3 regions of the Ensifer sp. ENS02 genome follow, and region 1 is predicted to be linked to each of the others. Evidence: riboswitches for the same ligand, from Rfam matches in the RefSeq annotation. Region 1 holds a riboswitch; each other region holds the start of a gene.
The links. Region 1 has a riboswitch for cobalamin ahead of IB262_RS00145 (CbtB-domain containing protein). Riboswitches for the same ligand answer to the same signal wherever they lie in the genome.

Region 1 (10,289 bases):
CGATATTCCCGGCCACGACGGCCCGGCCACTGCCTGAGCAGTTCCACGGCTTCGAACACCGTTCTGACCACGGTCTGCCGTCGTGCCGAAAGTTTCAGGGGGATGGGAGTGGGAAAGAGTTTCTCGCTCATTGCATTCCTCGTTCACAGTCTTTTCGAGCGAGAGGGCAACGCGAGAGCAGCGGGATGGTTCCATGTTGTCGACCGATTTTATTCGCGCTGACGGCAGGCGAGTTCTCTCCGGCTTTGCGAACCTGATCTTTTGGTTGCGTCGCTTTTGCCGACGGCGGACGAAGGGAGGTCCGACGGGAGCTCCATCGAGCTCGGACCGGTGTTGAAAAGCTTTGAAAATCCAGGCCCGGCGCAGGTGGCGGCACTAGAGTTCCAGCGCTGCCTTGAGGTCGGTCGACTTCAGAACGCGCAGGTCGAGGTCGGCTTCGATATGGTCGATGTGGTGGACCATCAGCCGCGCGGCCGCGTCGATGTCGCCACGCTCGATCGCGTTGACGATCTCGTCGTGTTCGCTGTGGCCGCAGCTCGAAACGGTCGATTGTCCGTAAAGCGCGATGACCAGCGAGGAGCGGGCGACGAGCTCGTCCATGAAGCGGCGCAGAATGGTGTTGCCGGAGAGGTCGGCAAGCGCCAGGTGGAAATCACCCGATGCCTTGATTTCCGCACGACGGGCCGATTGACCGCGCTGTTCGGTCAGTTGGCGCTCGGCTGCCAGCATGCGCCTGAGTTCGGAAAGCTCCGCCTTGCCGATCTGGGCGGCGGCGGCGCGCACGACGCCGGGTTCGATCAGCCGGCGGGTCGCAAAGATCTGGCGCGCCTCATCGATCGAAGGGTGCGCAACAAAGGCGCCGCGGTTCTTCTCGACGTTGACGAGGCCCTCATAGGACAGCGCCTGCAGGGCGGCGCGCACCAGCGTTCGGCTGACATTGAACAGTTCGCCGACGTCGCTTTCCGAAAGCTTGGTGCCAGGCGCAAGCCGCCGCTCGACGATCGCATCGCGCAATGTATCGCGGATGTGCTGACTGCCGGTGTCGGTGGTCGGGTCTGTGGCCAGTTCGGTCTGATGGGGCGTGGTGGTCAAGGACATGAATCGATCCGCGAAGCAACGCGCCATCTTATCGTCGGACGAAGCGAAGGGAAACGACAATCTGACGCGCAAAGGTTGCGGGGCATCGTCCGGTCGAGCGAGGCTACTTGTCGAGCTCCGGATAGACCCGGTCGAGGAAGCCCGGTCGCAATTTCTCGCCGATCAGGCAATCGGGCGCCGGGAAGGCATCGACATAGCGTATGGTCGGCGGCGGTGGCAGGCCGCTGACTTCGAGCACCAGTTTCTGGCGGATCGCGATGGAGAAATCTTCGGGCTCGTGCACCGGCAGCACGAAGGAGCCGGGGCCGCCGATGACACATTCGGCATAATATTGGTCAAGCGGGCCGGTCGAAACCGACGGGCGGATGAGGATGGCAAGCCCGTTGATGGTGATGCCGCGCGTGATCGCGATCTCGCGGGCTGGAAGCACCGGCGGGCCGATGTTGTTCGGCCCGTCGCCGGAGATGTCGATGACCCTTCGCACGCCGCTGAACGCGTTGGAATCGATCAGCGCCGTGCCATAGGTGATGGCGTTGGAGATGGAGGTGCCGCGGCGTGTGCCGACCGGCCGCGCTTCGATCAGCTTGGCGAAGGCGTCGGCGTCGGCGGCATTGTCGATGACCTTCCAGGCGACAACGGAGGACTCGTTCACCGTTCCGGCCCATTCGAAATAGCCGATGGCGATCTTGCCCAGCTGGCCGCTTTCGACCGCATCAAGGAAGTCGCGATGCCGGAGTGCCTCGACATAGCCGGCCCTCTGGATGCGGGCCTCGTCGAGATCCATCGAGCCGGACATGTCGACCGCCAGGATCAGTTCGACGTCGACATTCGTCGCCTCGGCGGTCGATGGGCTCGGGCCACCACTCAATGAAAGGAGTAACGCCAACACGCTCAACATCGCTTCAACCAGTCATTGCGCGCGGTCAGATTAGAAGACTGTAACACAAGATTGGATTTCGGCGACCGTTTGGGTGTAGTTGGCCTTCACTAAAGAGTGATTTTGCCGGGTCCTGCATGAGGCCGGATGTCGGACAGGAAAGGCGAAATGCCGCAGCGTACGGAAAATACTGAGCGATTTCAGATCGATCGATTGCAGCAGGCGGCGTTCGGGTATTTCCTCGAACATTCGGATCCGGTCACCGGACTGATCGCCGACACCGCGTTGCCGGGCGCGCCGGCGAGCATCGCTGCGACCGGCTTCGGCCTTTCCTGCTATCCGATCGGCGTCGAGCGCGGCTGGCTCTCGCGCAGCGATGCGGCGCGGCGGGTGGTGACGACCCTGCGCTTCCTTGTCCAAAGCCCGCAGTCCCGCCACCGGCAGGCGACCGGCTATCGCGGCTTCTACCATCACTTCCTCGACATGCGGACCGGCGAGCGCACCTGGCAGAGCGAGCTTTCGACCGTCGATACGGCGCTGCTGATCGCCGGCTGCCTGACCGCCTCTGCATATTTTTCCGGTAGGGATGCGGACGAATGCGAGATCCGCGCTCTTGCCGATCGGCTCTATGCGCGGGTGGACTGGCGCTGGGCGCTCAATCGGGGCGACACGCTGACGATGGGCTGGCGGCCGCCGGGGCGGTTCTTGAAGCATCGCTGGCGGGGTTACAGCGAAGCGCTGCTGCTCTATGTGCTGGCACTCGGCGCGCCCGACCATTCGATCGAACCGGAGCACTATGCGGCCTTTGCCGAGGGCCATGACTGGATTCCCGTCGACGGCCGGCCGCATCTGCATGCGGCGCCACTCTTCATCCATCTCTTTCCGCAGGCCTGGCTCGATCTGCGCGGGCTTTCCGACCGGACGATGCGGGAGCGGGGGACGGATTATTTCGAGAATACCCGACGCGCCATCGCCTTGCAGCGGGACCATGCGCGCTCCAATCCCGGCGGTTTCGCCGGATATGGCGAGGACCTGTGGGGTCTGAGCGCCTGCCATGCGCCCCGCGGCCGGCTGCGGCTTGCGGATGGGCGCCAGCAGCGGCTTTTCGGCTATGTGAACCGCGGCGCACCCTACGGCCTTGATGACGGCACGCTCGTGCCCTGGGCGCCGCTTGCCTGCCTGCCGTTCGAGCCGGATGCGGCGCAGGCCTCCCTCGTGCATATGGCAGACAGTTATCCGGGACTTTTGAGCGAAGGGCGCTTTCCTGGCGGCTTTAATCCGAGCCTGGCCGCCGGCACAGGCCCGGAGGGCTGGATCGATGCGCGTGTCGTCGGTCTTGACCAGGGCATCGTTGTCATGATGATCGAGAACTGGCAAAGCGGCCTTAGCTGGGCGCTGATGCGCAGCATACCGGCGATCCGCCTCGGCCTTGAGCGGGCGGGCTTCGACGGTGGCTGGCTGCAGGAGGGGGAAGGCGCGTGTGGTAATCCGCCCGCATCCCGCGCCAGAGGATGAGAATGGACGACGGAGACGGCATGCGCTCGAACGACCACCGGCCGACAGCGGAGACCGCGGCGTTTGCGCCGCAGGCGCTGGCCGTCGCCGACCATCTGCGTGCCCAGTTTCCCGAGGCTGCCGTCTCGCTCGGGCCGGCGGCCAGTGATTTCAGCGCGCCGGGTGACTTCTGGGCTACGGGCAGCGCTGGCCTTGAGGCGGGGCTCGCCTATCAGGATTTCTTCGGGGTCGGCATGACCGACCGGGTCCGGGCGGCGCATCTGATCGCCTTCTATAGCCGCCAGCTGAGCGTAGTCCTTGGCGCGTTCCATCTCGGCGCCGGGTTGCAGGCGGAGGTGGCCGGCATTCGTTTCGAGGATTGGACGCGGCTTCACCGTGGCGTCGAAATCGCGGGCAAGCGCTATCATTTTCGCCTGCATCCGCCGGCCACGGAGCGCCAGGGTGGCGAAGGCGTCAGCGCATTCGAACAGGGCTTCATCGCCCATCTGGTACCCGTCGTTGCGGTTCTGAAAGCGCGAGCAGGGCTGTCGAGCGGGGCGCAATGGCGGCTCGCGGCCGATGCCCTGGCCGGCGCGTTCCTGGAAATCGGCCGCGCGATCGGCGACGAGGCGCGCGGCAGGGCCGAGGCGCTGGCGATCGTCAAACGACCGGGTTCGCGGCTCTACTCAGAGGAGCTCTGCTACGAGCAGATCGCGGCTCTCGATCCGGCAAGCGGCGCTCAGCTGTCGCGCCAGTATCGGATCCGTTGCGGCTGCTGTCTCTACTTCAAGACGGAAGGGGGCAGCTTCTGCGACACTTGCGTGCTGCTGGAGCCGGAAGATCGCCGCGCGCGGCTGGCGGCGCATCTCATGCAAAACGGCGGGACCTGAACCCCGCCGTCGCTTTGCTGACGATCTGTGATCAGTGATCACTGTGCCTTGACGAAGCGCTCGTTGATGAAGCCGGAGACGACGCCGAGCACGATCCAGAAGGCGAGCGTGGTGGCGAGTGCGGCAACCGCAAACTCGGCGCCGAGCACGGCCGGAACGTTGCTGGTGATATCGAGCGGCTGCGGCGCACCGTAGACATGGGGTGCTGCGATCAGCACCAGGCCTGCGACCTTGGAGACGATCTCCTCGCGCAGGACAACGAGATAGAGGCCGACGGCGGAGAGCGCCACTGTCACCAGCCACCAGGTCTGGCGGTCGCCGAGTTCGGCTGCCGGAAAGCCCGGCAGTTCCGGCGGCAGACCGATCGCCGGCAGCATGTGCACGGCAAGCCAGCCGCAGGCGCCCCACAGCGCGCCGTTCCTGAGCGTGATCGGGTAGCCGATCACCAGGCTGACGCCGGCGAGCAGCAGGCCGAAGCCGGAACCTGTGACGAGGTTCGCCATCAGCGTGCCGGAGAAGCGGCTCATGCCGAACATGATGCCGCCTTCCTCATGCTCGCCCTCATGGGCATAGGCCGGGGTGATCGGCGACAAAGCGTCGAGAAAGGCGCCGAACGGCGACACGGCTTTGAGCGACGAGTGCTGGTCGTGGTTTTCTGCGGCCGGCTGTGCCGCACCCGGCTGGGCGGCGGGCTGTTCGGTGGCGGCCGGTGCCTCGCCTTCGAATTCTTCTGCATGCAGGATCAGCGGTGTGACGCGCAGTTCCTGGGCGCCGGTCATGAAGACACCGGCAATCAATCCAGCCACGATCGCGGCCAGAAGCGTTCTGACAATCATCTTGAAATCCCTCGATAACGACAAAAGCCACGCCCTGTGGCGTGGTCCTTGAGCCTTCCCATTTTCCCTATGCTGCGGATGGCCTTCGCGCGCCGGAAAAACCGGGATGCACGCAGGCCTCCATCCGGCTCGGGCCGGATGCGTTCAGGTCCGCAGATTGTTCGATGCGGAACGTTGTTCACGTTCCGGCGCATCGGTCAGTGGCAGGGGAAGCCGTAGGAGTGGCGGGTGTCGTGCGCCGTGTCGTGCAGCACTGCCGAGTTGGCAAGGCCGGCGCCAAAGACGAGGAATGCGCCGATGAAGAGCGCGATGACGCCAGCGGTCAGACGATCGCTGAGGGAGAGCGGGGTGCTCGAAATGGTAGACGTAGCCATGACAACCTCCGTGATGGCATCGGGAAATTCCCGGTTGGGCCCTATGCCCGTATCGAGTGGCAGGTTTCCTGGCTCACGGCGTTGGGCTCGATGCCCTCGATCTGCCTCGCCTTCCCAGCTCGGCCGCCCTCTCGCGGTCTTGCCAGTGGCTTCTTCCGGATCGCTCCGGAACGGTGGATCGACGTCGCTCTACAGTCGCGGGGTCGGCCGTGATTTGAATGCCCAGCTTGGGTCCATCCGTCACATTCCCGTTTACTCCCGAAACACGTTCGCGTCCCGGGAACCAATCGATCCCAGATGATTAGGATTGTGTCATGGAGTTGTCAATTGAGTGCGCGCCGCCGCGCGGTCCATCCGCGACAAAATCCTTGATGGTCATGCGTTTGTAGGCTTCGACGATCTGGTCACCCTCGGCCCGGTCGACCGAGACTGCAAGTCGCATGGTGCAGTCGCCGAGATGCATGATCAGGAAGGCGGCGCTGTCGATCTCTTCGCGCGGCGTCTCCGGCACAAGGCGGGCCCAGACATCGGCAAGCAGCTTTCCGCCGGCGCGGCTTTGCGCAAGATCGATCTCGCGCAGTGCCTTGTCGGCCTGCATCGCCGACCAGATGTCGCGCATGACCGGCTCGGCGAGGAACATGTCATAGTAGATGTCGAACAGCAGCGAGAAGGCGTCGCGCAGTTCGGCTATCGACGTGACCTTGGCCAGTTCGGCCGCGATGCACTCGTTGCAGACCGCATTGTAGCGCTCGGCCAGCGTGCGCACGATTGCCGCCTTGTCGGGGAAGTACTGATAAAGTGATCCGATCGAAATCCCAGCCTTTTCAGCGACTTCGCTCATGCGCATGGCGTCACTGCCCTTCTCCTGGATGAGCGCCGTCGCGCAGGCAAGGATCTGCTCGACGCGCTCGCGGCTGCGCTTCTGGCTCGGCGTCCGGCGCAGCGCAGGCTCGTCGTCGGCGGGAAGCGTGGCGGGACTTGCATCTGGAATCATGAGTAATGCTCACATTTTGGCTTGACTCCTAAAATACGAGGATTTATCACATTTGCAAATGTGAGAGATGCTCATGTTTGTTGGTGGAACCTCAGGAGGAAACGATGTCTCAGAAAGTCACACTGGTTTTGGGCGGTACCGGCAAGACGGGGCGGCGGGTGGCCGATCGCCTTCGGGAGCGGGGCATAGCGGTCCGCATCGGCGCCCGTTCGGCGTCGCCTTCCTTCGATTGGACGGATGAGGCGACCTGGGCGCCCGCCCTTGAAAATGTCGATCGCATCTATGTCTGCTACCAGCCCGATCTGGCGGTGCCGGGCGCCGTCGACGTCATCGACCGGTTCTCGAGCCTTGCCGTTCGCTCGGGCATCAAGCGGCTGGTGCTCCTGTCGGGCCGCGGCGAGGACGAGGCGGAAGCCTCCGAGCGTGCGCTGCAGGCCTCCGGCGCCGATTGGACGGTCATCCGGGGCAGCTGGTTCTTCGAGAATTTCGACGAAGGCTTCCTCGCCGACAGCGTGGTGAGTGGTTCGGTCTTCCTGCCGGTGGACGAGGTCACCGAGCCCTTCGTCAGTTGCGACGACATCGCCGACGTGGCGGTTGAGGCCCTTCTGGACGATGCGCATATCGGCAAGGTCTATGCCTTGACCGGCCCGCGCCTGATGACCTTTGCCCAGGCCGTCGCCGAGATCGCCGCGGCCGCCAACCGTCGGATCTCTTATCAGGCCATTCCGGTTTCCGACTTCGCAGCGCATCTCAAGGCGGACGGCGTGCCGGATGACTATGTCGAACTCATCCGCTATCTCTTCACCTCGGTGCTCGACGGACGCAATTCCAGCATGACGTCCGATGTCGAGCGCGTGCTTGGGCGGCGTCCGCGCGACTTTGCCGATTACGCCCGGGAAACCGCAGCAACTGGTGTTTGGAGTCTTGCCGCATGATCCCGCTGATCCCCGCTCTGGCGTTTGCCGCCGCGATCGGTTCCGGCCTGATGGCCGGGCTGTTCTTCATCTTCTCGGTTTGCATCATGCAGGCCCTGTCGCGGCTGCCGCCGGAGCAGGGGATCGCCGCGATGAACGCCATCAATGTCGTGATCCAGAACCCGATCTTCCTCAGCGCCTTCATGGGCACGGCGCTGCTCGCCCTGGCGCTCGTCGTCGTCGCCTTCATCTCGGGGGGCGAGGGCAGGTGGTGGCTTGCCGCCGGTGGCATTGCCTATGTCGTTGGCGTGCTGCTGGTGACCATTGTCTTCAACGTGCCGATGAATGACGCACTCGCCGCGGCAGCCCCCGGTCAGGCGGCGACCGATCTCTGGCGTGAGCGCTATCTGACCGATTGGGTCTGGTGGAACCACGTGCGCACATGGGCCTCGATCGGCGCGCTGGCGTTTTTCGTTCTCGGTTTCGCCCGAGCCTGACGAAAAGCGCCGGCAAGTCGATCCTTGCCGGCGCCTGCACGCGTCCTGACCTTCAAGCCCATCCCGCCGTCAGGGCTTCGGAATACGCGCGTCGTATTGCGCTTCAAGGTCGGCAAACTTGCTCCAGAAGGCTGCCGGCTTTTCGCCTTCGAGCAGAGCGCGCAAAATGTCGAGGTGCACGTGCCAGCCGGCGGAGAAGCTGGTCATGACCGCGCGGTCGGCGATGCGCTTATGGGTGACGACGAGCAGCACCTTGTCCCCGCGGGGGCTGAGCTCGAAGCGGACCTCCGACGGGGTGCCGGTCTCTTCGTTCCAGGTATAGGCCAGTAGTCGTGGCGGCTCCCAGGCGAGCACGTGGCCGTAATTGCGCACCTCGCCGGCGTGCTCGGCGTATTTCTGCGGTGGCCGATCGTCCTCCGTCGTCAGTTCCGAATGGCGGAAGACGTGCTCGACCTCGGCCCCTTCCTTCGATCCGATCGTTCCGGACGCCATCCAGAGCCGGCGCTTGCTTTCCTCCGTCAGATAGGACCAGACCCGCTCGATCGGGCCGGGAAGCAGGCGCTCGATGCGCACCGCGTCCGGTGCGACGACACGGCCGTAGTCGGCGCCGGCAAAGGCTGTGGCAGACGAAGTCATGGCTTTTCCTCCGGATCAGTTTGGATTGTGGCGTCTTCGGCGAGAAGCAGCGCCTCGAGTGCGTCGATGCGGGTGCGCCAGAAGGCTTCGTAGTGGCGCATCCATTCCATGCCTGCATGCATCGGCGCGGCATCGAGCCGGCACACATGCGTGCGACCTTTCACTTCGCGGCGCACCAGACCTGCTCCTTCCAGCACCTTGATGTGCTTCGATGCCGCGGCCAGCGAGATCGAGAACGGCGCCGCAAGCTCGCCCACCAGTCTTTCGCCCTGCGAAAGGTCCTGGAGCATGGCGCGCCGCGTCGGGTCCGAAAGCGCGTGAAACACGGCATCGAGATGTGCGTTCTGATATTCAACCATATTGTTGAATATCCTCTCGGTCGACCTAATTGTCAACCGTTCGGTTGAATTTAAAAGTATCGCGAAAAGAGACCACGCCGCGGTGGGTCGTCGTGGAGGCGCCGTCCCGTCCAGGCGGCAAGCGCATCGGCAAGATCGTCGGTCGGCACCATCTGGGCAAACTGTTCGCTTTCGACCAGCAGCCCCTCGGCGATCGACATGTTGAGGCCGCGGGTGACGGCGGTGATGATCGAGCGCACTGCAAGCGGGGAGTGGCCGATGATGCGTTTTGCCAGGTCACGGGCGGCCGACATCAGTTCCTCATGAGCGACGACGTGGTTGACGAGCCCCAGCTCCAGCGCGCGATCGGCCAAGAAATCCTCGCCTGTCAGCAGCAGTTCAAGCGCGCGCTTGCGGCCGGCGAGCCGCGGCAGGCGCTGGGTGCCGCCGAAGGTCGGCGGCATGCCGAGCTTGATTTCCGGTTTGGCAAAACGCGCCCGGTCGCTTGCAACAGCGAGATGCACCGCTTCGGTGATCTCGCAGCCGCCGCCATAGGCAAGCCCGTTGACGGCAGCGATGACCGGCTTCGGAAAGGCTTCGAGCCGGGCCGTCAGGCCCTGGCCGCGACGGACGAAATCGCGCACGGCCGGGTTTACGCCCTTGGCCACGCTTTCCGAGAACTCATGGATATCGCCGCCGGCGGAAAAGGCGCGGTCGCCGGTGCCGGTGATGATCACGGCGCCGACGCCGTCGTTCGCTTCGATCTGGTCGAGAAGGCTCATGAGCCGGTCGATCAGCTCGTAGTTCAGCGCGTTGAGTTTCTCTGGTCGGTTGAGAGTGAGGAGGGCGATGCCCTCGGAAATCTGCATCAGCACGGTGTTCGACATGGTTGCTCTCCGGCAGCTGTTGACGGGGAGAGGCTAGGTGAGGGAAGATGCCATGTATATTCACTAGTCGGTATACATGAGAGATGGCGAAAGCAGAGAAATCGACCCGGGACCTGATCGTCGCAGCGGCGGAAAAGCTGTTTTATGCCGAGGGCATCCGCGCCGTCAGCGTCGATGCGGTGGCGGAAGCCGCGGGCGTGACCAAACGCACGCTCTACTATCATTTCGACAGCAAGGACGAGCTGATCGCCGCCTATCTCGAAGGCCGCGACCAGCCCAATCTGAAACTCTTCCGCAAGTGGTTCGACGCGGGCGACGGGGACATTGCCGACAAGGTCGAGGCGATCTTCGTCAACCTGGCGCGGGCGGCGCGCCATCCGAAATGGAAGGGCTGTGGCTTCCTGCGCACCTCCGCCGAGCTTGCCAACATGCCCGGTCATCCGGCGATCCGCAT
Region 2 (10,289 bases), 730 kb from region 1:
CGAAGAAATGAAGATGGCGGCCGTACGCGCCATCGCCGGTCTTGCCCGCGAAGAGCCCTCCGATGTTGCCGCCCGCGCCTATTCCGGCGAGACCCCGGTCTTCGGCCCGGACTACCTGATCCCCTCGCCGTTCGATCAGCGCCTTATCCTGCGTATCGCGCCGGCGGTTGCGAAGGCAGCCGAGGAAAGCGGCGTCGCCACCCGTCCGATCCAGGACTATGACGCCTATCTCGACAAGCTGAACCGCTTCGTCTTCCGCTCGGGCTTCATCATGAAGCCCGTCTTTGCCGCCGCCAAGAACGCCCAGAAGAACCGGGTTATCTTTGCCGAAGGCGAAGACGAACGCGTGCTGCGCGCCGCCCAGGTGTTGCTCGAAGAAGGCACGGCCCGACCGATCCTGATCGGCCGTCCGCAGATCATCGAGACGCGCCTGCGTCGCTATGGCCTGCGCATCCGTCCGGATGTCGATTTCGAGGTCGTCAACCCCGAAGGCGATCCGCGCTACCGCGACTATGTCGAGGACTATTTTGCCCTCGTCGGCCGTCTCGGCGTCATCCCGGAAGCCGCCCGCACGATCGTGCGCACCAACACGACCGTCATCGGCGCGCTCTCGGTCAAGCGCGGCGAAGCCGATGCGTTGATCTGCGGCGTCGAAGGGCGCTACAGCAAGCACCTGCGCGACGTATCGCAGATCATCGGCAAGCGCGACGGCGTGCTCGATTTCTCGGCCTTGAGCCTGCTGATCTCGCAGCGCGGCGCAACTTTCTTCACCGACACCTATGTGAGCTACTGCCCGAGCGCCGAAGAGATCGCCCAGACGACGGTCATGGCGGCACAGGAAATCCGCCGCTTCGGCATCACTCCACGCGCCGCCCTCGTCTCGCATTCGAACTTCGGTTCGCGCGATTCGGAGAGCGCCACCAAGATGCGCACGGCGCTGCAGCTCGTGCGGGAACTCGCGCCCGATCTCGAGGTCGACGGCGAAATGCACGGCGATGCGGCGATCTCGGAAGCGTTGCGCCAGCGCGTCATGCCGGACAGCAGCCTGTCGAGCGAAGCCAATCTGCTGGTTTTCCCCAATCTCGATGCCGCCAACATCACGCTCGGTGTCGTCAAGACCATGACCGACAGCCTGCATGTCGGCCCGATCCTGCTCGGCTCGGCGCTTCCGGCCCATATCCTGTCGCCGTCCGTCACCTCACGCGGCGTCGTCAACATGGCGGCTCTGGCGGTGGTCGAAGCCAGCCATCCGGGTTGAGATGGCAACGCGGAGATCGCCACCGGTCTTCGCTGCATTCGGGCGCCATGCCGGCGCCGGCAAAACCGTATCCGGATGTCGCGCATGCTTCAGGCGCGGCATCGCTGGTTTTGCAGATCACCCGCGAATCAGCCCCTGTCACGCGGCCGATCGACGACCACAATCAAGGCGTGCGCAATTGGTCTTATACACCAATCGGGAAAGTTTGCGCTGGACAAAAGGTGAACCTCTAACCATGCTGGGGCCTCGGACGAGATTCGGTGTTGTGGCATGACTGAGCAGCAGGCTGTCCTCGACATGCTGGAAATCCTGGAATGTGGCGGCTGCGTCGAGCCCGCTCATTTCTTCACATTGATGCGTCGAACCTTCCGCATTGCCCATCTTCTCTATCTCGAAGCGGAGCCCTATGCGGACGAGCTCAAGGTTTGCCGGCTGCATCACACCTTCGGCGCCTACGCTGCCGAGATCTACCATGCCCGCAGCCTTCACCGGATCGATCCGATCCTGAAGCTGGCGCTTGGCGGCGTGCGGCCGGTGGAATGGACGATGGCGCGGCATCGCTTCCCGGAATGCGAACCGTTGTTCCAGGCAGCCCAGGAAATCGGCATATCCACTGAGGGCGTCGCCTTGCCATTGCCCTCGCCCGCCGGGCGCATGGCGTTGCTCGCAATCAACGTCAACATGACAGCCGGCGAATGGACGACCTATCGCCGCCATCACCTGCGCGATTTCCAGCTGGCCGCCAATCTCTTCCATGCCGCCATGCTGGAGCACGGCGCCATGGCCGGCAGCATTTCGACCCGAGAGATGCGGTTGACCGGCCGCGAGACCGAGGTCCTGACCTGGGCCGCCGCCGGCAAGAGCTATTGGGAAATCGCCACGATCCTCGGCATTTCCGAGCGCACCGTGCGCTTCTTCATGACCAATGCGCGACGCAAGCTGAATGTCGTTTCCAACACTCAGGCTGTGGCACAGGCCGTACGACACGCTCTGATACCCTCCGTTTGACACCCGACAATACGCCTCCACCGAAACCCCTCGAAATCTAGTGGCAAATATCGCGCATTTGAACTGTCGCTAGCGACAGTTACGCAACCGCCGCGAGCCTGACAGCATCGCCCCATCCCCAAACTCGGATGGAGAAAACGATGATCAGGATCCTGAACGGAAAGACCCGCGCACAACACCCGGCGGCCGTCGACGACATGTTCCGGTTGCGCAAGCGCGTCTTCCACGACTTCCTGAAATGGGACGTGCAGACCGAAGGCGACTGGGAAATCGACAACTACGACCAGGCAAACCCGCTCTACGTCCTGTCCTATGCGCCCGATACCGGCCGGCTGCGCGGCGCGCTTCGCCTCCTGCCGACACTCGGCCCAAACATGCTGGACGATACCTTCCCGATCCTGCTCGGCGATAATCCGGAAATCCGCAGCGCTTCGGTCTGGGAATCCAGCCGCTTCTGCATCGAGCCCGAGATCTCGCAGGACCGCGCCTCGAACCAGGTGACGGTCGCGGCCGCCGAACTGATGTGCGGCGTCGGCGAGCTGGGCCTTGCTTCCGGCATCAGCCACATCGTCACGGTGACGGATGTGTTCCTGGAGCGCATGTTCCGGCGCATGGGATGCCCGGGCGAGCGTATCGCCGAACCGCATCGCATCGGCTCCGTTTTCGCGGTTGCCGTCGCCTGGGAAGTAACGCCGGATCTGCTCACGCGGATGAAGGCGGTCGCTGCCATCGAAGGTACCGTGCTCGAACGTCCGATGTCGCTGGAAACCGCCCGCGCCGCCTAAGCGCATCAGTCGATCTGCGCTGTTAACGCAAACCGTCGCTTGTCGTTGCACGATCACCGACAAGCTCTATGATGGAGGCGAAACAGGAATGCCGCTGGCAGCCACCCGCAGAAGGTCGGCGCCGACCTGGCAACAGGAAGAGACTTTCGCCCGTGTTCACGCGCATGAAACACGTCGCTGCGGCCCTTGTGCCTCTGGTTCTGATCGGTGCCGGTCCGTCACTGGCATCGACGGCCTGCGACCGACTGAACGCGCGGCTCGCGCAACTGCCTGACTACGTCGCCAGCAATGCCGATGCGCGCGACTACGCAAGCGCGATCTCGCGGCAGAATATCGAGCTGCGGCGGGCAAAGAACGACCGCCGCCGCGCGGGTTGCGGTGGCGGCAACGCCATTGGCTTCGACGGCGGCGACCCCGACACCTGCTACGGCCTCAACAGCCTGATCGCCGAGATGGAAGACAATCTGCGCATGCTGAAGTCCGAGCGCGAGCAGATCGTCGCCGGCGGCAGCGACGACAGCCGGCGCCGCATCCTCGCCGCGCTGGAGATCAACGGTTGCTATGGTGACCGCGAGGAGTTCGCAAGCGTGGAACCGGACGTGCCGGAAAGCCACCGCAACATCGTTGCCGACCTGCCGCCGGAAGACGCCTACGGCCCGATGCTCGGCCGAGGCGAAGACGGCTACGCACCGCAGGAGCGCTACTATAGCGGCACGCTCAGAACCATGTGCGTGCGTACCTGCGACGGCGCCTTTTTCCCGGTTTCTTCAGATGCGACGCCGGCCGATTTCCCGCGCGACGAGCAGGCCTGTCGGGCGCGCTGTCCGGGGGCTGAGACCGAGCTCTATTTTCACGACCTCAACACGGAAGAGAGCGACAAGATGGTCTCGGCCGTGACCGGCCGTCCCTATACCGAAATGCCCAACGCCTTTGCCTATCGCACCCGCGCTGTCGGAAAACCCGGCCAGTGCGGCTGCCAGATATCGCAGACCGCCTCGACCACACCGAAGGCAAACGGAACGAAGATCGGTGACGACCAGTCGTCGATCATCGTCATCGAGACCAAGAAGCCGGAAGCGGCGAGCAATACCGCCAAGGCGCCGGCCGAAGAGCGGCCTTATGATCCGTCGAAGAACAAGGTTCGCGTCGTCGGCCCGACCTACCTGCCGCAGGAAGAAACCGCCATCGACCTCAAGCATCCGAAGGGACCGGCCTATCAGCCGGTCCAGAATTGATCGGACGAGGCCTTACGCCTTCTCCTTGCTGCGTCCCCATCCGTCTTCGAAAACCAGCTCGTCGAGCGGCAGGCGCTGGCGCCAGCCCTTCACGGCGAGTTCCGGCTGCTGATAGAGGCGATCGACATAGCCGAGGCAGAGCCAGGCAACGATCTCGATATGATCTGGGATGCCGAGAATCGCCTTGATCTCGGCCTCGTGGAAAATGCTCACCCAGCCGACGCCCACCCCTTCGGCCCGCGCAGCAAGCCAGAGGTTTTGCACGGCGCAGACGGTGGAATAGACGTCCATCTGCGGATTGTGGGTGCGCCCGAGTACGACGGCACCGCCGCGCGTGCGGTCGCAGGTGACACAGATGCTGAGCGGCGCCTTGCGGATGCCTTCCAGCTTCAGCGCACGGTACTTGGCCTGTTGTTCCGCCTCGAACATCAGCGCGGCCTCGTCATTGGCGCGGCGAAACGCCTGCCAGACGCGCTCACGCGTTTCTTCCGCCCGCACCAGCACGAAGTTCCACGGCTGCATGAAGCCCACGGACGGGGCGCTGTGCGCAGCGGCCAGCAGGCGCAAGATCAGATCATCCGGCAATGGCGCGGGCAGGAATTCATCGCGCACGTCGCGACGTGTCTCGATGGCACGGTAGACGGCCTCCCGCTCTGGCAGCGAAAAGGCGCCGGCAGCCGCAAGGCCGCCTTTCGGTTCAGTCAGCATCGTTCGATCCCCAACAATGCGAAAACCTCCCGCCGTCCACGCGGGGTTCGGTCTATCTCGCCAGGCCGGTCTTCTGACTTCGGTTCAACCGATCACCTCGCCTTCCCAGATCGATTGAAGATCCAGTGGCAAAACCTTGAATCAATTCAAGGCTCTCTTAGACGCGATCGTCCCCGTCACAGCGTTGGGCACGTTCCGGAATGACACCGGATTCCCGATTCTCCCGCTTTCGCGGGCACCTGACGACGGCACTAAGTGCACAGCCGTTTGAGAAAGACAAGCGGCGCCAACCCGGTCGAGACATGGCGCGCCACTTTCCGCCGGCTACTGTCGAGCTTAGTCGTTTGCCTCCGCCTCAAAGCGGAGCGACCGGATGCGGCGAGCCGTCATAGGCGCCCCAGACCGACTGATCGAAGCAAATCACCGATCCGGTCATCAGCCCGGACTCGGCCGACGACAGATAGGCGCAGGCCCGCGCCACTTCGGCCGGATCGACGAGCCGACCGAAAGGCTGGCCGGCCGCCGCCTTTTCAAGCCAATCGGCAGCCGCGCCATGAAACTCGCGCTGGATGCGGTCTTCGCCTTCGGACGCCATCCAGCCGATATTCAGGCCGTTGACGCGAATGCGGTTGCGAAGAAGCGCATAAGCCGTGTTTTTGGTCAGCGTTTCGAGGGCGCCTTTCGACGAACAATAGGCGGCAATGAACGGCTGGCCGGCCATCGCCGACATCGAGCCGATGTTGACGATCGTGCCCTCGGTCTTCTCCCGCCGCATGATCTTCACCGCCTCCTGCATCAGGAAGAACGGCGCGCGCACATTGATCGCGAACATGCGGTCGAAGAGTTCGGGCGTGGTATCGAGGATCGTGCCACGGTTGGTAATAGCTGCGGCGTTGACCAGCGCATCGACCCGGCCGAATTCCGCGTCGCAAGCGGCGACCACCTTGCGGGTGTCCTCTACTTTTTCCAGATCGGCCTCGACATAGACGACTTTCGCGCCGCTTGCCTTGCCGATCTGCTCGGCCTTCGCCCGCCCCTTGGCGGCGTTGCGGCCGCAGATGACGATGCCTTCAGCGCCGCGCTCGGCGAAAAGGCCAGCAATCGTCGCGCCCAGTCCCTGCGTACCACCGGTGACGATGGCGATCTTGCCTTGCAATTGTCCACTCATCGAATTCCTCCCTTGGAAATGATCGTTTGAAACGGCTGCGGCTCCCGGCTGAAACACACCGGGAGCCTGTCAAATTGTAACTCGCTCGTCAGCTCAGCTTGCGCTTCGCCTGCGCCTCCAGCACCGAGAGAAACTCTTGTTCGCCCGTCCCCGCAGTGAGAGCCTCGCGCATCAACTGCGCCTGCGTCTTCGGCGCCAACCCGCCGAGTGGCGGATCCCGGTCGAGATTGGTGGGGAACGAATAGCCCTCGGCACAGGAGGAGATCGCGTTGGCCGCTTCCGCCTGCGTCAGCGTCCCGCCCGCCAGCAAGGCCCGCAAGGCCGGATAGAGCGTCGCGCTCATGGTCAGTCGGTCAACGGTTTCCATTGCGCGACCGAAGGCCGAAGACACCTGCAGCAGGTTGGCCACGCGGCGGATATCCCGGGAGCGGTTGGTGCCGGCGGCATGGAAGAGCGCCGGGTTGAAGAAGACAACGTCGCCCTTTTCGAGGGGAAGCTGCACGTGGTGTGCGTCGAAATAGGCGCGGAATTCCGGCCGGTTGAGCGCCAGATAGCCCGGCACATAGGTTTGGCTATAGGGCAAGAACAGCGTCGGTCCGCTTTCGAGCGGCATGTCGCAATGGGCAACCGCCCCCTGCAGCGTCAGCACCGGTGAAAGCTTGTGCACATGCGCCGGATACTGCTCGATCACGGCCGCGGTCTGGAAGCCGAGGTGATAATCGCGGTGCGCCGATTGCGCCGCACCGCCAGGATTGACGCGATTGACCTGCGCCGTCATCTGGTAGTTCGGCCCGAGCCAAGCCTCGCTGACGAGCGCTATGACGGCATTGCCGTAATAGGAGGCGAAATTCTCCGGCGCGTTCAGGCAGTGCTTTTCCAGCGAGTTCCAGATGCGGTCATTGGCGCCGGGTTTGGCGAAGTGATCGCCGCCGCCGCTGTTGCTGCGATGTTGCTCTTCGATGATGGCGTCAAAGACCCCGCTTGCGACGTCGATTGCTGTCGTATCGGCAAAGGCGCGCTTGAAAACCGCCACGCCAGGCCCGGTCGCCAGTACCTCGCAGATCTCCGCCAGAACAGAACGCCGCGCCTCGGCATCGCCGCACGCCGCAATCAGCGCGGCGCTGTCATAGATCAGGATATTCTTTTCGCAGCCGGAAGCATGGGGGTAGTCGGACAGACTGGTTTGGCGTTCGACTTCCGCCCGGAACGCTTCGAGATCGCAAGCCTCTTCGGTGAGCCAGACGCGGTCGATCCGCTGGCGCGCTTTGTTGTCGGTCTTCATCGCGTTTCCTCCTCTGGAACATCCTGATGAACACGACTATAGGCGGCGGCAAAACATGATATAGAGCAAGAATCCATCAAAAATCCATCAGGAGAGCAAGGCGATGGCCCATCCGTTTCTGATCAAGGACATCGCCTTTCAGGCCGGGCTCAGCACCGCGACCGTCGATCGCGTGCTCAACGAGCGGCCGGGCGTGCGCCGCCAGACGGAGGCCCGGGTTCGCGCAGCCATCGAGGAATTGGAGAAGCAGCAGGCCGGCCTCGACATCCAGGGGCGCAAGTTTGCGATCGATATCGTCATGGAGTCGCCACAACGCTTCACCGATGCGGTGCGTCGCGCCTTCGAGAGCGAGGCGATGACCTTCGCGCCCACCGTCTTTCGCTGCCGGTTCCACTTCGCCGAGACGATGCGCCCACAGGAGATCGTGCAACTGCTCGACCGAATCCGGCTGCGCGGGACCGACGGCCTGGTGTTGAAGGCGCCGGACGTGCCCGAGATCGTCGCCGCAGTCGCCCGTTTCGAGATGGGCGGCACGCCCGTCGTGACGCTGGTAACCGACCTGCCCCATTCCCAGCGGACGGCCTATGCCGGCGCCGACAACCGGGCGGCGGGCGAAACGGCCGCCTACCTCCTCGGGGAGCGCTTTTCCGGCGCGCCGGCAACTGTGCTGGTGACCCTTTCGAGCGGCCGCTTTCGTGGTGAGGAGGAACGCGAGATCGGCTTTCGCCGGGTGTTGCGCGAGCGCTATCCGGCAATCCGGATCGTCGAGATCAGCGAAGGCCACGGCCGCGACAGCGAAACCGGCCGCCTGGCTCACGCGGCGCTCTCGGCCAATCCCGATATCAACGCGGCCTATTCGATCGGTGGCGGCAACCGCTCCGTCCTTGCAGCCTTCGAGCGTCTCGAACGTCACTGCGCGCTCTACATCGCCCATGATCTCGACGAGGACAATCTGGCGCTGTTGCGCGAACGGCGCATTCACTTCGTGCTGCATCACGACCTCAGGACCGATGCGCGCACCGCCTTTCGCACGATGATGCTGCGGCCCGGCGCCCAGGCGCCGGCAATCGGCCCGCAGCTTTCCGCCGTGGTGGTGATCACGCCCTACAATGTTCCGGAGTAACGCTGCTGCCGATCCGCGGGTAGCGTTCAGGCCGCCGACTGGCCGTCATTCTTCTCGGCCGGCAACACCATGTCGTCCGCCGTTTCGAAGCGGTTGCGGCCGCGCCGCTTGGCCAGATAGAGCGCTTCGTCCGCAGCCAGCAGCAACTGGCGTGCCGTCAGGCCATGCCGCGGCGCAAAGGCGATGCCGGCGCTGCCGCCGACAACGAGCATTTGGCCCTCGAAAGCGACCGGCGTCTGCGCGTCGGCGATCAGGCCGGCCGTCAGGCTGCGGGCGTCGGCCTCGCTGCAATCGCCGAGAATGACCGCGAATTCGTCACCCCCAAGCCGCGCGACCGTGCCCTTCGGGCCAGCCCGGTTGCGAAAGCGTTCGGCCATGGCCACCAGCACGGCATCGCCGGCGGCGTGGCCGTGGCGGTCGTTGACCTCCTTGAATTCATCGAGGTCGGCATAGACGAGCGTGAACGGATGCGTCGATGCCCGCAACAGGGCTGCCGCCAGCATGTCGTCGAAGCCGCTGCGGTTCATCAGCCCCGTCAGGCGATCGTGCTTGGCAAGGTGCCGGTTCAGCGCCTCGCTCTGCTGCAGGGCGGCAAAGAGCGTCGAGAACCGCAGCGCCACGAAGGCCATCAGCAGTGCTGCGACGATCGCCATGATAATGACGCTCGGCAACAGCTCCGCGCGGACGAACCCACCGGGCGATTTCGGCACCCAGGCGGCCACGAGACAGGACGAATCGGAGCAGCGCCCGACAGACGCATAGGCACTGCCTGCAGGCCGCTCGTTGAGCGGAACAAATGCCAGCCCGCGAATACCCAGCCGTGCCGCGATCTCGCGCGTCATTTTCGGCGTGACCGGCCGAACGGCGACCATCAGCACCGGATCGCGCCGTCCCGCCGGAACCACCAATGTCTCGGGGATGACCGCCTGCACCACGGCAACGCTCATGCGCCCGCCGATCTCGCGCAGGTCCACCGCGTGGATGCCGGGCACGGCCGGCATCACGGACTGCGCATCCGGCGTCGTGACATCGAGATTGTAGGTGCCGTCGTTGTTCCTGAGCGCATTGTCGTAGCGGCGCTTGGCTTCGTCTACGAGATCGTCGACCTCGTCGAGCGGCACGCGGGCCACCTCTGCCGGAACCGATGCGCCGTCCTTGAGCGCCGTCGAAACGGTGCGGGCCGGATCCGTGAAGATGATCCAGGAGAAGCCGTAGTCTTCCCAAAGCCAGCCCGAAAGCTCGTCGGCGACGAAACTCTCGCTGACATGCCCCGTCGCCAGCTCCTCGTAGGTCTTGTCCCAGAAGGACACCTGCGCCTGGAACTGAACGACCGCATCCATCTGGTGGCGCAGCTCGTTTGCGACAAGCCGACGCTCGGCCGAAAGGCCGAAGCGATCGGCCTCGGTGACGGACCGGTCGAGGACATAGATGAGGCTTGCAATGATCAGGACCGCGACCAAGGTACAGGCGGCATGGATCGCCCAGACCGTCTTGTCCCGTTTTGCCTGCCGCAACGCCTTTTCCACCACGCCAGTCCCCCTCGTCCGCACCGGCTCTGCCGGGCATACTAGCACTTGTGGAGGTGCGATGCGCAACGATGGCAGCCGATACTGCCGGCACCCTAGCGACCAAAATCGAAGTTTGGCTTAAATAAGCTGGTGATAAAATACTTAACGATTTCAACCGGCTGAATCGCCCGACAATCAGCGGTCGCAGCGGGGA
Region 3 (10,289 bases), on a different contig from region 1:
CCACGCACGTGGCCGCCATCCGAAAGCGGCAGCTTGCGGGTGACGAGGTCGATCGCCTGGATGCCGTTGGTACCCTCGTAGATCGGCGCGATGCGGGCGTCGCGCAGATAGCGGGCAGCACCCGTTTCCTCGATAAAGCCCATGCCGCCATGCACCTGGATACCCATCGAGGCGACATCGACGCCGGCGTCGGTCGAGAAGGACTTGGCGATCGGCGTCAGCAGGCTGGAGCGTTCCTGCCAGAACTTCGCCTTTTCGCCTTCGGCTGCATGCCCCATGTCGACGGCGTGGGCGCAGGCGTAGGAAATCGCGCGCGAGCCCTGCGTCAGCGCCTTCATCGTCAGGAGCATGCGGGCAACATCCGGGTGCTCGATGATCGGGCTCATGCCCTGCCCCGTCCAGCCAGGCGCCTTACCCTGGGTGCGTTCCTTGGCAAAGGCGATCGCCTTCTGCGTCGCGGCGTCGGCAATGGCCACACCCTGCATGCCGACGGCCAGGCGGGCGTTGTTCATCATCGTGAACATGCAGGCGAGGCCGCGGTTCTCCTCGCCGATCAGATAGCCGATAGCGCCCTTTTCAGCGCCGAACTTGCCGTCGCCATAGATCATCGTGCAGGTCGGCGATCCATGGATGCCGAGCTTGTGTTCGAGCGAATGGCAGAAGAGATCGTTGCGCTCGCCGAGCGAACCGTCCGCGTTGACCAGGAATTTCGGCACGAGGAACAGCGAGATGCCGCGGGTGCCGGCCGGCGCGTCCGGAAGGCGCGCCAGCACCAGATGGACGATGTTGTCGGTGAAGTCGTGTTCGCCCCAGGTGATGAAGATCTTCTGGCCGAAGATGCGGTAAGTGCCGTCGTCGCGGCGCTCAGCGCGGGCCTTGAGCACACCGAGGTCGGAGCCGGCATGCGGCTCGGTCAAGTTCATCGTGCCGGTCCATTCGCCGGAGACCATCTTCGGCAGATAGGTGGCCTTGAGTTCATCGGAACCGTGCTTTTCCAGCGCCTCGACGGCGCCCATGGTGAGCGTCGGGCCAAGCGCGAAGGCCATGGAGCCGGCGTTCCACATTTCCATGGCGGCGACGTGCAGCATATGCGGCAGGTTCTGGCCGCCGAAGTCTTCCGGGGCCGTCAGCCCGTTCCAGCCGCCGGCGATCCAGTTGTGGTAGAGATCGCGCCAACCGTCTGGGGTCTCGACCTTGCCTTCGACGAGGCGCGACCCCTGCTTGTCGCCGATGTTGCCAAGCGGCGCCACCTCTTCCGTCGCGAACCGACCGGCCTCCGAAAGGATGGCATCGACCAGGTCTTCACCGAGATCACCCAGCGCGCCCGATTGCAGCGCATCGCCCATGCCTGCCACGTGCTTCAGCGTGAATGCGATCTCGTCGACGGGTGCCTTGTACATGATGATCCTCCCAGATAGCCAGGTCGCGCCGGGCGCGGCCTCGTGCGCCGAACACTATTGATTTTTACGTAAACGTCAACGTCAATTGCCGTCGGCTTCCCGAACATCGGGCTACGGCCGCCCGTAACAAAACTGTCATCAACGGCGCATAGAAGCCAAGACAGATAGTGCCGCGCGTCGTCGCTGGACGCGCGACTGTCACTTTAGCACTTTGAATGGCTGCGTGTTCCTCCCTCCCGTTGCCAACGATGGATCGGAACAGGCAGCGGACCCTGGACAAGGCGTTCAGATGAACCTGATTTCCCCTGAAATACCCGGCATCGTCTGGGCCTATCGTTTCCTGCCGGGCGAAAGCCGCTGCCAGCGGATCGCCACCGACGCCTCGATCGACAGCCTGCTATCCGGGGAAGGATGGGTGTGGGTTCACCTCGCGCTCTCGGACGCGCGAACGCCTGCGCTCATCGAGCGGATCGGCAACATGCCGCCGCTCGCAGTCGCCACGCTGACGAGCCACGACACCCAGGCGGCCATCACCGTTTCGGACGATATCGTGCACGGCACGCTCGTCGATTTCGAGCGCACCTTCGACGCGGTGACGAAGACGATCGGCTGGCTGCATTTCGCCGTCAGCGACCGCATCATCATCACCACCCGCCTGCATCCTTTGCGCAGCATCGACCGCGTCAAGGCAGCGGTGGAAAAGAGCACGAAATGCGCACGGCCGATCGACCTCTTCGAGATGATCGTCGTCGAATTCCAGCGCACGCTGATCTCGCTGGTTCTGGAACTGACCGAGGATCTGAACGTCATCGAGGACCATGTTTATGGCGAGGCTGGGCATCGGCAGCAGCCGGGGCTTGCGCCGCTGCGGCGCACGGTGGTGCGGCTGCATCGGCACCTTCGCACGATCCTCGCCTTGCTCAGGCGGGCGGGCGCATCGGATGAGGACGAGGTACCGCCCGGGTTCATCGACGCCGCCGAGCGGCTTTCCGACCGGCTCGAAGCGGTCGACCGCGACGTCTTCGCGCTGCAGGAACGCGCGCGTCTGCTGCATGAAGAGATCGACAGCAAGATCTCTTCGGAGACCAATCGGCATCTTTACATCCTGTCGCTGATGACCGCCTTCCTCCTGCCGCCGACGCTCGTCACCGGCTTCTTCGGCATGAATACCGGGGCGCTGCCCTTCGCCGACGGCACCGGCACGCTCTATGCGGCGCTGTTCATCGCACTCTCCATGGGCTTTGCCTGGTGGATTCTCCGGCGGATCGGCATTCTCTGAGACGCGGTTCGGAACCCTCCCCAGGCGTTCGGTGTTGATTGGAGCGACGTCCCCGTAGACCGGAACGACACCGTGGAGATTGGAAACATGGCGCTCAAGCGAATGGACAACATAGGCATCGTCGTCGAAGACCTCGAAGAGACGATCGATTTCTTTCGCGAACTTGGCCTTGAGCTCGAAGGGCGGGCGACGATCGACGGGGAATGGGCCGGGCGTGTCACCGGGCTCGGCGATCAGCATGTCGAAATTGCCATGATGCGCACGCCGGATGGCCACAGCAGGCTCGAGCTTTCCCGTTTCCTCGCGCCACCGGTCGTCGCCGATCACCGCACTGCCCCGGTCAATGCGCTTGGCTACCTCCGAGTCATGTTCGCGGTCGACGACGTCGACGAGACGGTTGAGCGGCTCCGCAAACGCGGCGCGCAGTTGGTCGGCGAAGTGGTCCAGTATAAGGACGCCTATCGGCTTTGCTATATCCGCGGTCCCGAGGGCCTGCTCATCGGGCTCGCCCAAGAACTTTAGCCACTGCAGGACAAGTTTTCGCCAGGCACGGCGCGATCATCGGCCAGGCGCATCGCTCGCAGCTATGGCGGCCTCATGTGATCCCAGGCGAAAAAGGGCCAGGAGCGGAAGCGCCCGGCCCTGCCTACCCTTTAACCATAGGGCGAATAGCACTGGCGGCGCGGGCCGCCATAGGGCTGATAGGTATTGTCGTAGGCCCGGTATGAGCGGTAGCGGTCATAGCACCACTGCACATGGCGGCTGCCATAGACGGGGGCAGGACGCGTGTAGCGCGGCGGCTGGGCGATCGCTCCACCGATAATCACTCCGGTGCCGAAGGCTGCCATCGGATACCACCAGCCATTGTAGTAGCGATAGCCAGGGCGGCGGTAGTTATAACCGCGGTAGCCGTTGTAGTAGTAATAGCCGCCACGACGCTCCATGCCCGGTCGGCGATACTGGACGTTCTGTGCATCGCTCTGCCGCTCAAGGCGCGGCGGTGTCGGCGTGAAGGCCTGCGACGGGGCGGCCGACGTCGCCAGCACAGCCACCGCAACGGCCACGGAAAACCACCGGCTCATCCCGGACTTCAGCACGTTCTTCATAAAATCCCTCCATCACCGAACGCATTTTGCGCGGCCCGGTTTCGGGTTGCCGCGGCATTTCAACCTTTCCATGATTTCACCCGGACCGAGGCCGATACGGGATGTCCCTCAGCCGGGAAATCCGAAATCGACCGATAACGCATAAGTCACCGGTTTTGTTCCATCTTCCGCCTCCTGCGGGATCAGGTGGCGCGGCCAGCACCCGTTGCTGCAGCAAGGCATTGCCGCATCGTCGACCAACGCCTTCCCGGCTGATCGTCAGATCGCGAACATGAAAGCAATTGCTTATATACAGCCACAGGTCGGTATACATTCGCGCGTCGCTCCCGCACAGTCCGCTCGGGGGCTGGGATTTACGATGCGTTAACGATACTGTCGGCAATCTCAGAGAATGGCAAAGCGGTGTATCTCCACGACAGGGATGATTCTGCGCCTCGCGACCTTCATCGGTCTGGCTTTCGCGGCGGCGATCGCACGCGCCGGTGAACTGGAGCCCTGGAAGACCAAGTCGAATGCCATCATCGTCGACGCCTATGAGATGAACAGCATCGACTGGGAAACGATGCTTGGCGACAAGCGCGTTTCCGGTTTCATCGCCAAGGCCTCCGACGGCCTGCCCGAAAGCTTCTCCTGCACCGGCGACCACAACGGCGACACCTTCAACCACTGCAAGACCATGTGGCGCAAATACGCCGTCAGCCGCGAGCTCTACCAGACCCGCCGGATGATTGCCCGTTCGCACGGGCTGCTGTGGGGTGCCTACCATCTTGCCCGCCCGGGCAATCCCGTCGACCAGGCGAACCATTTCCTCGATTACGCCGATCCGCGCGACGACGAACTGATGGTGCTCGATCTCGAGGGCATCGATCCGGACAAGTACATGTCGCTGGAGGACGCCGCCATCTTCGCCGGGCACATCAAGACCCGGACCGGGCGCTACCCGATCCTCTATACCAACCACGTCACCGCCAAATACATCGCCGCGCACCGGGCCAAACACCGGCTGCTGTCGCGCCTGCCGCTCTGGTACGCCCGTTACAAACCGGATATCCGCCAGGTTTTCCCGATGGGCAACTGGGATAGTTACGCGCTGTGGCAGTTCTCCTCGGGCATCAACTGCGGCAAGCGCCGCTGCCCCTACCGCGTGCCGGGAACGCTTGACGACATCGACGTGAACGTGGCGGCAATGTCGCCGCTGGCGCTGAAAGCGATCTGGGCACAGGGCGTCTTGCTGCCGGAAAAGCCACTGCCGCTGATGCTCGTCGCCCAAGCCGAGCGGGGAACGGGCATGCAGGCGATCGCAAGGGCGACTGCGATGTTTAGCGAACCGCTGCTCGTGAGCCGCGCCGACGCTACGAGCGGCGCCGGCAGCGGTGTCGACATGCTGGTGACCGGCTCGATCGATTTCGCCCGCCAGGAACGTGCCCTGCAGGTGGCGATCGCCGGCAATGATGCCGCCCAGGGCGCCTGCTCCAAGACGGAGGCCGGCACCGACGCCCCGGCAAGCATTTCCGCCAATCCGATCCCCTGCAACGCGCCCTAAAGCCTGTCGCGTGAAAAGCATTCACGCGACAGGCTTTAGGCGCTTGTTGTTATGCATGTCGTTGTCGCAAAACCGCTGTACACTTTTACGCGATATGCGTCAGCGCCTTCAGGCTTCGATCTGGACATCGCCAAGCGGTCGCGAGCAGCAGGCAAGGATGTAGCCCTCATCGATCTCGTCGTCGAGAATGCCGCCATTGTGGCTCATATCCACCTCGCCTGAGACCTTCATCACCCGGCAGGTGCCGCAGATGCCGCCTTCGCAGGCAGCGCCGATCCTGACGCCGTTGGCGCGCGCCGCCTGCAGGATCGTCTGGCCGGGCTTGGCCTCGATCTCCTTGCCGCTCATGGTGAAGGCGATCTTGGCGGCCTGGACCTCGCCCTCGTCGGCGGCGCCGGCGCGCACGGCAATCTCTTCCGCGGCGGGTGCCGCCGCCGGCTGGAAGCTCTCCTCGTGGTAGCGGCCCATGTCGAAACCGGCCGATTTCAGCATCTCGCGCACGCCGCGCATGAACGGTTCGGGGCCGCAGCAGAAAACGGTGCGGTCCATGAAATCGGGCGCAAGCAGCGGCAGCTTGGCGCCATCAATGCGGCCGCGAAGCCCGTGCCAGCCGTGGCGTGCCTCATGTCCCTCGACGATGAAGCCGAGGTTCAGCCCGGACATCTGCGTCGCCAGAACCTCCAGCTCCGAACGGAACAGCAGGTCCTCCGGACGACGCGCGCAGGAGATGAAGGTCACATCCGTCTCTGGCACGCAGTCCGCCATCCAGCGCGTCATCGACATCATCGGCGTGATGCCGGAGCCGGCCGAGATAAACAGGTATTTGTCGCCGGGATGGCGGACGAAGCTGAAATCGCCGAGCGGGCCAAAGGCGCGGAGTTTCATTCCGGGCTTCAGGTGCTCGAACATCCAGCGGGTGCCGATGCTGTCTGACTGCGCCTTGACGGTCACGGCGATCGACAGCGGCCGCGAGGGCGTCGACGACAGGGTGTAGGTGCGCATCACTGGCTCGTCGGCGACGGGCAGTTCGAGGGTCACGAATTGCCCGGGCAGATAGCGAAACCAGGCGGGCTTTTCGGTCCGGAAGGTGAAGGTCATGACATCGGCGGTCTCGACGACCGCCGATGTGCATTCGAGCATCTGCTGCCGGTCGATCCAGACATGCAGCGCGTCGAAATGGTGAAACGAAGAGGCCATCTGCATGTCAGGCGACCCTTGAAAGCGGAGCCGCGTCGCCGGCAAGGCGCTGCTCCATGAACTTGCAGTACCACTCGACGAACTGCATGACGCCACCCTCGTGCTCGGGCGAATAGGGACCGGGCTCATAGGCCGGTGAGCGGATGCCGAAGGCATTTTCCTCGACGATCTGACGGTCCTGATCGTTGGTCTCGGTCCAGACATGCGTCAGTTCTTCTAGATTGTAGTCGACGCCTTCGACCGCATCCTTGTTGACGAGCCACTTCGTCGTCACCTGCGTCAGTTCGGGCCCGAGCGGCAGCACCCGGAAGGTGATGGCGTGGTCGGCGAGCACATGGTTCCAGGTGGTCGGATAGTGGAACATCAAGAGCGTGCCGATCTGGCTCTGGGAGACGTCGGCGGACAGGGCCCGCCTGACGGCGCGGGCGCCCGACATGGTGTAGCTTTCGGCATTGTCGACAAGCGGCATGCGGGCGGCGCGGAACTGACCGGTCGGCGACATCTTAAATTCGCTCGGCAGGCCCCCGGCCTCGCACTTCGCCCAATGTTCGGCGATCACAGGATCATCCTTTGCGCCCTGCACCCCGGTCGCCGTCGGCGCCTCAGGATAGGTGCGGCAGAGTTCCGGATGATTGGCGGCGCAATGGTAGCATTCGCGGTTGTTTTCCCAGACGAGCTTCCAGTTGCCCTTCTCGATGATGGTGCTTTCGAACGCGACCTTGGTTTCGCCGAGCCGATGCGGCGCGAGATACGGTAAGGCCATGTCGCGGAACGCCGTGAAATCCATCGGCTTTTCCGACAGGTTGATGAAGATGTAGCCGCCGACCGTTTCGCAATGGATCGGCTTCAGACTGTGGGCGGCCTTGTCGAAATCCTCTCCCATCTGCCGGGCGAAGAGCAGCGAGCCATCGAGTTCGTAGGTCCACTGGTGATAGGGACAGACAAGCTTTGCCGACGAGCCTTTCGCCTGCGTGCAGACGCGCGAGCCGCGGTGGCGGCAGGAATTGTGCAGCGCCCGGATGGCGCCCTGGCGGTCGCGGGTGATGACAACGGGGTAGTCGCCTACCTGGACGGTGAAGTAATTGCCGGCCCGCGGGATCTCGCAGTCATGGCCGATAAACAGCCAATCCTTGTACCAGATGTTTTCCAGATCCTGCCTGTAGTAGTCGGGATCGATGTAAAAGGCCCGGTCGAGGCTGTAGCCGTCCCGCCTGCCCTTCAGCTTTCGAAGCATATCGTTTCTGGTGTCCATGTCCTGTCCTCATGCGCCATGTTTCGGAGAGGCAGGACAGGAACCCGCACGGGCGCACACCCATGCGTTTGAGGCTCCGATCCGGCTGCCCGCCGCAACCCGTTACGGTTATGTCCGTCAAGGCTGGTTTCCGGGCTCAGGAGCCGTCCTTTCGGACCTGCCCGGCGCCTTCCCGGACGAACCGTCCAGTGGCCTTTGCCGAGGCTTTCGCTCCACCACCGTTGCGGGGGCAGCGCCGGGATTTGACCGGCTTCCCAATTCTCCATCTTCCCTTCGAAGACGGCACCTTGAGTAAGGATATGTAATCGCGGAAGTCGCCTTGGCAGCTGCCCGATAGCGACATCCAATTCCAGAATGACGACACGGAAAAAACCGTGACAAAAGGCCACCGTCTTAGAATTTTTACATTGCAAACATATAGATAGATCACATCTTGGGCATTTGCCGACTTTTGCGGCGCGGTCGGCGCAGATGCGGGAGGGCTTCGCCCGTTTGCGACATCGCGTCAGATAGAGAACGCTAATGATGCAGCCAGGACGAAATCATTCATTAACCATGAGCCGCTAGCCTAGCCGGCGGACGAGAGAGGTCCTGCAGGCAGGCAGATGGCGCGCTGACGATCATGGCAAAGTTGAGATACTACGACGCGACAGCCGAGAAGCTGCCGACAATCCCGCCGAAGGTGGCGGTTCATACCGAATTCCTGCGCACCGGCCGGATCAACCGCAGGCAATGGTTGCCGAGCGAACGCCGGTATTTGAGCTATGAGGAAGTCGCAGACAGGACGGGCAAGAAGCTCAGCACCGCCGGCGACACGACCCATAAGCGGATCAACGGGTTCCACACCTCGATCCAGTTCCCGAAGATGATCTTCCACCGCACGCTCGTCGGCCGGCCGCATCTCGGCTACTGTCACGTGACGGCGGCGCGTACGCCGGTTACTCCCTCCAAGGACATCACCTGGTCCTTCTACTTCGCCAACTTCTTCTGCAACCTGGGCGACGAGACGCATTTTTTCGAGAGTATCCAGCCCGGCTATTCACGCATGTACTTCGCCGTCGCCATCGAACCGGGCGCCGAAGCCGGGCAAATGGTCATCAACCGCAACTTTCGTGACAACGGGCTGCTGTTTCGCACCGATGATCCCAAGGTCGCGCTGAAAAACGTACTGATGCTTGGCGCCAAGGATGACGCGTTGCGTCGCATCATTCGCAGCCTCTGAGCCGAACCGGTTCCTTCAAAGAAAATCGTTCTGTTTTTCCGGTGCGTCCGTTAAGGAAGCGTCGGAAAGGAAACGGCATGGCTGAGATCATCGACACGGATAGAGAACCGGACCGCGCGATCGCGCGCGCCTGCGCCGTTCTTGCCGAAGGCGAGCCGGTCGCCATTCCGACCGAGACCGTCTACGGCCTTGCCGCCGACGCTACCAATCCCGATGCGATCAGTCGCATCTACGAGATGAAGGGGCGCCCGCGCTTCAATCCGCTGATCTCGCATGTTTCCGACATGGCGATGGCCGAAGCCCATGTGCATTTCGATCCGATTTCGAGGCAGCTGGCCGAAGCCTTCTGGCCCGGCCCGCTGACGCTGATCCTTCGGCAGCGCGCCGACAGCACGGTTCATGCGCTGGCGTCCGCCGGCCTCGACACGCTCGGCATCCGCATGCCCGACGGTTTTTCCCGCCGGGTAATCGCCCACTTCGGGCGACCACTGGCCGCACCCAGCGCCAATACGTCGGGCAAGATCAGCCCGACCAATGCGGTCCATGTGGAAGCCGATCTCGGCGACAAACTGAAACTTATCCTCGACGCCGGCCAGGCCCAAATCGGCCTTGAGTCGACGATCATCAAGGTCGATGGCGACGAGATCCGGCTGCTTCGGCCGGGTGGCCTCGATGCCGCCGAGATCGAACGCCTGCTTGGCCGTCCGGTGACCCGGCCGGAGACGGCGGGAGCGACGATCGAGGCGCCGGGCATGCTCGCCTCGCACTACGCGCCCGGCGCTGCCGTCCGGCTCGATGCCGCCGAGGTGCATGCGGGCGAAGCCTTGATCCGTTTCGGCGGCAATCGGATCGCCGGCGAAGAGCAGGCGGCCGTCGTTCTCGATCTCAGCCCGACTGGCAATCTGCGCGAAGCCGCCGCCAATCTCTTCGACTATATGAAGCGGGCGGATGCCAGCGGCGCAGAGACCATCGCCTTCGGGCCGATCCCTTCGGACGGGTTGGGGGAAGCCATCGTCGACCGGTTGCAACGGGCGGCGGCACCACGAGGGTAAGATAGTGTGCGGCATCTTCTCCGCACCCACCCTCATCGAACGGCACCAATTGCGGTTATGATCGCCGCCAACCAGGAACCGAGGACCAGATCCTCAGATCGACCGATCCGATAGCGCGCGCAGGCGCAATGCGAAGTGAGGCCCATGACCACCCTTCCCTCTCCCGAACTCATCGCTTCCTTCGCCGAGATCGTCGGCAACACCAACGTGCTGACGGACGAAGCCGACAAGGCGCGCT

Region 2: another riboswitch for cobalamin. It lies ahead of bluB (5,6-dimethylbenzimidazole synthase); the one in region 1 lies ahead of IB262_RS00145 (CbtB-domain containing protein).
Region 3: another riboswitch for cobalamin. It lies ahead of IB262_RS15350 (aromatic ring-hydroxylating dioxygenase subunit alpha); the one in region 1 lies ahead of IB262_RS00145 (CbtB-domain containing protein).

The regions. Positions count from the first base shown of each region.
Region 1 is NZ_JACVAO010000001.1:16,978-27,266, forward strand. It holds gene IB262_RS00115 (DUF982 domain-containing protein) at 1-131, opposite strand, end outside; gene IB262_RS00120 (GntR family transcriptional regulator) at 376-1,098, opposite strand; gene IB262_RS00125 (DUF1194 domain-containing protein) at 1,202-1,996, opposite strand; gene IB262_RS00130 (glucoamylase family protein) at 2,144-3,490, shown strand; gene IB262_RS00135 ((2Fe-2S)-binding protein) at 3,493-4,359, shown strand; gene IB262_RS00140 (CbtA family protein) at 4,398-5,195, opposite strand; gene IB262_RS00145 (CbtB-domain containing protein) at 5,393-5,569, opposite strand; cobalamin riboswitch at 5,610-5,872, opposite strand; gene IB262_RS00150 (TetR/AcrR family transcriptional regulator) at 5,871-6,563, opposite strand; gene IB262_RS00155 (NAD(P)H-binding protein) at 6,668-7,498, shown strand; gene IB262_RS00160 (anthrone oxygenase family protein) at 7,495-7,974, shown strand; gene IB262_RS00165 (SRPBCC family protein) at 8,044-8,610, opposite strand; gene IB262_RS00170 (metalloregulator ArsR/SmtB family transcription factor) at 8,607-8,969, opposite strand; gene IB262_RS00175 (crotonase/enoyl-CoA hydratase family protein) at 9,020-9,835, opposite strand; gene IB262_RS00180 (TetR/AcrR family transcriptional regulator) at 9,919-10,289, shown strand, end outside.
Region 2 is NZ_JACVAO010000001.1:750,417-760,705, reverse strand. It holds gene IB262_RS03845 (NADP-dependent malic enzyme) at 1-1,258, shown strand, start outside; gene IB262_RS03840 (LuxR family transcriptional regulator) at 1,529-2,266, shown strand; gene IB262_RS03835 (acyl-homoserine-lactone synthase) at 2,407-3,051, shown strand; gene IB262_RS03830 (DUF2865 domain-containing protein) at 3,216-4,286, shown strand; gene bluB (5,6-dimethylbenzimidazole synthase) at 4,299-4,994, opposite strand; cobalamin riboswitch at 5,040-5,252, opposite strand; gene IB262_RS03820 (SDR family oxidoreductase) at 5,350-6,162, opposite strand; gene IB262_RS03815 (phytanoyl-CoA dioxygenase family protein) at 6,251-7,444, opposite strand; gene IB262_RS03810 (LacI family DNA-binding transcriptional regulator) at 7,548-8,567, shown strand; gene IB262_RS03805 (diguanylate cyclase) at 8,594-10,096, opposite strand.
Region 3 is NZ_JACVAO010000006.1:347,121-357,409, reverse strand. It holds gene IB262_RS15380 (acyl-CoA dehydrogenase) at 1-1,400, opposite strand, end outside; gene IB262_RS15375 (transporter) at 1,690-2,679, shown strand; gene IB262_RS15370 (VOC family protein) at 2,767-3,201, shown strand; gene IB262_RS15365 (BA14K family protein) at 3,333-3,761, opposite strand; partial or broken gene IB262_RS15360 (GH25 family lysozyme) at 4,177-5,187, shown strand; gene IB262_RS15355 (hybrid-cluster NAD(P)-dependent oxidoreductase) at 5,437-6,531, opposite strand; gene IB262_RS15350 (aromatic ring-hydroxylating dioxygenase subunit alpha) at 6,533-7,777, opposite strand; cobalamin riboswitch at 7,881-8,082, opposite strand; gene IB262_RS15345 (DUF6656 family protein) at 8,400-8,999, shown strand; gene IB262_RS15340 (L-threonylcarbamoyladenylate synthase) at 9,077-10,051, shown strand; gene IB262_RS15335 (FAD-binding oxidoreductase) at 10,196-10,289, shown strand, end outside.